DNA from 2 places in the Enterobacter cloacae complex sp. HYC042_NIDB genome. Region 1 is predicted to be linked to the other one. Evidence: predicted binding sites of a transcription regulator. Region 1 holds the regulator's gene; the other holds the start of a gene.
The links. Region 1 encodes LexA, which represses DNA repair genes until DNA is damaged. Its sites were predicted from a motif close to TNCTGTATGTACATACAGNA; they were not measured.

Region 1 (2,408 bases):
GGCCAAAACAGGCATAAATGAGTGCAAACGCCAGTGCCACCAGTCCCGCTTGTCGACAGGCTGCCCGCCAGACATCCCTAAGCTGGCCACTTTCCCGCGCGCCGTACGCCTGCCCGGAATGCGCCTCAACGGCGTAGGCGAAGCCGTCCAGCGCGTAGGCGGTAAACGTCAGCAATGTCATCAGGACCGCATTCACCGCGACGATCTCAGGCCCAAGACGGGCACCAAAAACCGTCAATGCGCCAAAACAGAGTTGTAGCAGAAGCGAGCGCAGCATGATGTCACGGTTGAGCGCCAGCAGTTTACGGATATTGCCGCGCCATGCGGTTTTCAGCATTACGAGGGATATCCCGCGCAGGGCCATCACGCGCCAGACCATCCACAGCCCAATGAGTAAGGTTCCGTATTCGGCAATCGCCGTCGCCAGTGCCGCACCGCGCACGTCCATATGCAGGCCCATCACCAGCCAGAGATCGAGCACAATGTTGAGAAGGTTTCCCACGACCAGCAAAATCACTGGCGCACGGGCGTATTGCACACCCAGTAACCAACCCAGCAGAACCAGGTTTGCCAGCGAAGCGGGCGCGCTGAGCCAGCGGATTTCCAGGAAGCGACGCGCCTGCTCCAGTACCGCCTCGCTGCCACCAACAACATGGAGCGCAAGGTCTATCAGGGGCGTGCGCAGTAAAACAATGAGTACCCCCGCGCCAAGCGCCAGGATCAGCGGCTGCACCAGCGCACGCGCCAGACGTAACGGATCTTTCGCACCATACGCCTGTGCCGTGAGCCCGGTAGTACTCATACGCAAAAAGAGCAGCAGCATAAACAGAAAGCTGGTTGCCGTCGCGCCAATCGCCACGCCGCCAAGATAAACAGGGGAATCGAGATGACCAATAACGGCCGTATCGACCAGACCCAGCAAGGGCACGGTGATATTGGAGAAAATCATCGGCAGGGCAAGACGCCACAATGCCTTATCAGATGCCGTCAGCAGTGACATGAGAGATACCGGGAAGGGTAAATGAAGCAGGCTACAGCGGAAGCGTAGCCTGTCAGGAAGAGATTACAGCCATTCGCCGTTACGAATCACGCCAACAGCCAGACCTTCAATAGAGAAGCTCTGTTCGCGCAGGTCGACCACAATCGGGGTGAACTCGTTGTTTTCGGGCAACAACTGAACGGTGTTACCCTGTTTTTTCAGGCGCTTAACGGTCACTTCATCATCAATGCGCGCAACCACCACCTGGCCGTTTCGCACATCCTGCGTTTTGTGAACGGCCAGAAGGTCGCCATCAAGAATGCCGATGTCTTTCATCGACATCCCGCTAACGCGCAGCAGAAAATCAGCGCTCGGCTTGAACATACCAGGATCGACCTGGTAGTGACCTTCAATATGCTGTTGTGCCAGCAGCGGTTCACCTGCGGCAACGCGGCCTATCAGCGGAATGCCCGTCTCTTCTTCCACCAGCAGGCGGATACCACGCGACGCGCCTGACACAATCTCAATCACACCCTTACGCGCCAGCGCTTTCAGGTGTTCCTCGGCAGCATTCGGAGAACGGAAACCCAGACGCTGCGCGATTTCCGCACGCGTGGGTGGCATACCCGTCTGGCCGATATGATCCCGAATGAGATCAAACACCTCTTGCTGCCTGGTCGTTAATGCTTTCATTCCGCCCCCTGGGTGTATATACAGTTATGCTGTGAGTATATACAGTCAAAGGCGATTTTGGAACCAAAAACTGCACAAAAAACCAGGGACTTAATTATTCCTCGAGCATCATCGGAAATGTGACCAAAGCAGCGTGCCCCAGGTAATGGCTGCGGTGATAATCGCCAGCAGGACAGCGGCGGAGCCCATATCTTTCGCACGGCCAGAGAGCTCGTGAAATTCAGAACCGATTCGATCGACCACGGCCTCAATAGCGCTATTGAGAATTTCCACTATCATCACCAGAAGTACGGAACCGATGAGAAGCACGCGGGTAATGGCATCTACATCAAGGAAACAGGCGATGATAACCGCGACGATAGCGGCGACACCTTCCTGGCGAAAAGCAGCTTCATTGCCCCACGCGGCACGGAAACCTTTCCATGAATAGCCGGCGGCTTTGATGATACGCGTCAACCCAGTGGTATTATTGGCCATTAAAAGAACCTTTTTTAAAAAAGAGCGTCAGTAACAGGAGCTGCAGCGCGTTTCGCTGCCGCCTGAAGTATGACGGGTAACAACAGAAATTTTGCGCGCTTTCTGTTATCCTTGCGCCGCAATTGCATTATTAACCAGAGGCTTTACATCGTTTATGTCCGGCTGGCCACGAATTTACTACAAATTACTTAATTTACCATTAAGCATACTGGTAAAAAGCAAGTCTATCCCAGCAGAACCCGCGCTGGAACTGGGGCTC
Region 2 (2,408 bases), 1.3 Mb from region 1:
CCTGAGGCTGCTGAATAGCGGATTCCGGAGGCGGAACCGGCGCGGATGGCATCACGGCTTCGACAGGCGCGGCATACGCCTGTGATGCTGTCGTTGCGGCTGCGGCCGCGGCAACCGGCGCGGTAACGGTATGGCCGTTAAGCAGCGGATCGTATTCATCGAAATCACCCGGCATCGCACGGTTGCCGGAGAAAAGCACATCATCAGGATCGACTGTACTACCCGCAGCGCGGTACTCCACCTGCTCGTCTTCATCCATACGCTTACCGGAGAAGAGCGCCGCGTCGGTTTTACGTCCAAGCGGGTTGGCAAATTTTTCAGCAACGCGCTGGCGACGCGCCAGGGCACCGCGCAGAATACGAGCACGACGAGATTCACGACGTTGCACCGGCGCATCGTCTTCCTCTTCGTATTCATCTTCATATTCTTCTTCATCGACCCACGTGTCGTCGCGGCGGGTACGGTTGCTCGCAAAGGTCAGGATCGTCAGAATAAAGCTGCCGATCTTTTCGGCAATGCTCACCCATGACCAGCCGGTAAACAGCGTCAGACCGGCCGCCCAGATGCAGAGCAGCGCCAGCGTACCGCCGCTGCTGTGAAGCATCGGCTGTAGCGCAGAGCTCAGCAAGCTACCAATCACCCCACCGGAGGCGAAGTACCAGATATCATCGGCATTAATCGCCGCCAGCCCGCAGGAGGTGAGGATCAGCGCCAGGGCGCCAATCAGGCGCAGGGAAACCGCAAAATAGTCGATGTAATCATCGTTCTGACGATGACGCCATGCAAACCAGCATCCGCCAATGATTATGACGGGAATGGTGTAGGCCATCACACCGAAAATGAAAAAGAGCGTGTCCGCAAGCCAGGCTCCGGGTACGCCACCTAAATTATGGATAGGCTCATGCCACGCGGTTTGCGACCAGCTGGGATCGGAGGGGTTGAAACTGAGTAAGGCTGCCATCAGCCAGACGGCAAAAAGGGCAATAACGATCAGCAAAGCCTCGAGGAGACGACGTCCGCTGCTTAGCTTCGATAGTGTGACTTCTTTGTCTTCAGTGTATTCCTGGCTCAAGAAAGGCTCTCCAGGTATCAGGCATATCCTGCCTGTTTGCTAAAACGGACAACAGCGCCGGGGCTCCCCGGCACTGTTGCTGTATGGATTAACAGGAGTGTAATCAAACTACGCTGATTTTGCACCTGTTCCGTGTTAGCGCGTCTTAATAACCAGACGATTGCTCTGTTTGACCTCTTCCATCACCACATAGGTACGGGTGTCGTTCACGCCTGGCAGACGCAGCAGGGTTTCCCCCAGCAGCTTACGGTAGGCGGACATATCAGGCACACGGGTTTTCAACAGGTAGTCGAAATCACCGGACACCAGATGACACTCTTGAATTTCTTCAAGTTTTTGTACAGCGGCGTTAAATTGCTCAAACACATCCGGCGCACCACGATTCAGAGTAATCTCAACAAATACCAGAAGTGAGGCATCCAGATAATGCGGGTTCAGCAGAGCCGTATAGCCCTGAATAAAACCCTGTCTTTCCAGTCGGCGCACACGCTCAAGGCACGGCGTCGGGGAAAGTCCCACACGTTTTGAAAGCTCGACGTTGGAAATACGCCCATCCTTTTGCAATTCATTAAGAATGTTACGATCGATACGGTCGAGATCTTTGCCAGGGCGCTTCTTGCTATCTACCATTATTATTGTCTCTCTGTATTCCTTCCCTACTCCTGCCTGGACCCTGTGCACATCACTGTTCAGAGCCTGTACCCGTTAGTCATCACATCGCCTGGTTATGTATTAGACGCGATGCGGATTCGGGTTCTGTTGGTAAGAAGACCGCTGCCCGAAGGCTGTCACCGACATCACGTATGGCGTCTGTCCACGCCATGCGTAGATTTCACTGACACGGTAAAAATGGCATTTACGTGCATGCCTATGCGGCATACGGTTAACGCGGTTTTTTTTCTTCCTTGAATGTTTTCGCAAATGCGCAGGGGATTGTCAAAGCAAAACATCGTTTTTTAGTACAAGATGCCGGATATTCATTACGGGGGGGTATTAATCCTCATTTTACTGCTTTATAAACGAGCGGTTTTCAGTAGAAAACGTGACGTAACGGCACGGGATTCATCGGGCGCAGCTATTGCATATATCGAAAGCAAAATCCCAGTGCTCTTTTTTTACGGCAACAAATTCCCTACAATCCAGCCCATTGCCTGCCAACAACAATGGGGATCTCATGGGCACGACCAAACACAGTAAGTTGTTAATCCTTGGTTCTGGACCTGCGGGATATACCGCGGCGGTCTATGCTGCACGCGCAAACCTGCAGCCGGTACTGATCACCGGCATGGAAAAAGGCGGTCAGTTGACCACCACCACGGAAGTGGAAAACTGGCCG

Region 2: the regulator LexA is predicted to act here: its motif matches at 1,150-1,169, upstream of OKF39_RS08645 (DNA translocase FtsK 4TM domain-containing protein).

Annotation. Positions count from the first base shown of each region.
Region 1 covers NZ_CP109650.1:510,103-512,510, reverse strand. Annotated here, with positions in the region: gene dinF (MATE family efflux transporter DinF) at 1-1,000, opposite strand, end outside; gene lexA (transcriptional repressor LexA) at 1,064-1,672, opposite strand; gene OKF39_RS02405 (diacylglycerol kinase) at 1,781-2,149, opposite strand; gene plsB (glycerol-3-phosphate 1-O-acyltransferase PlsB) at 2,304-2,408, shown strand, end outside.
Region 2 covers NZ_CP109650.1:1,816,392-1,818,799, reverse strand. Annotated here, with positions in the region: gene OKF39_RS08645 (DNA translocase FtsK 4TM domain-containing protein) at 1-1,072, opposite strand, end outside; gene lrp (leucine-responsive transcriptional regulator Lrp) at 1,208-1,702, opposite strand; gene trxB (thioredoxin-disulfide reductase) at 2,247-2,408, shown strand, end outside.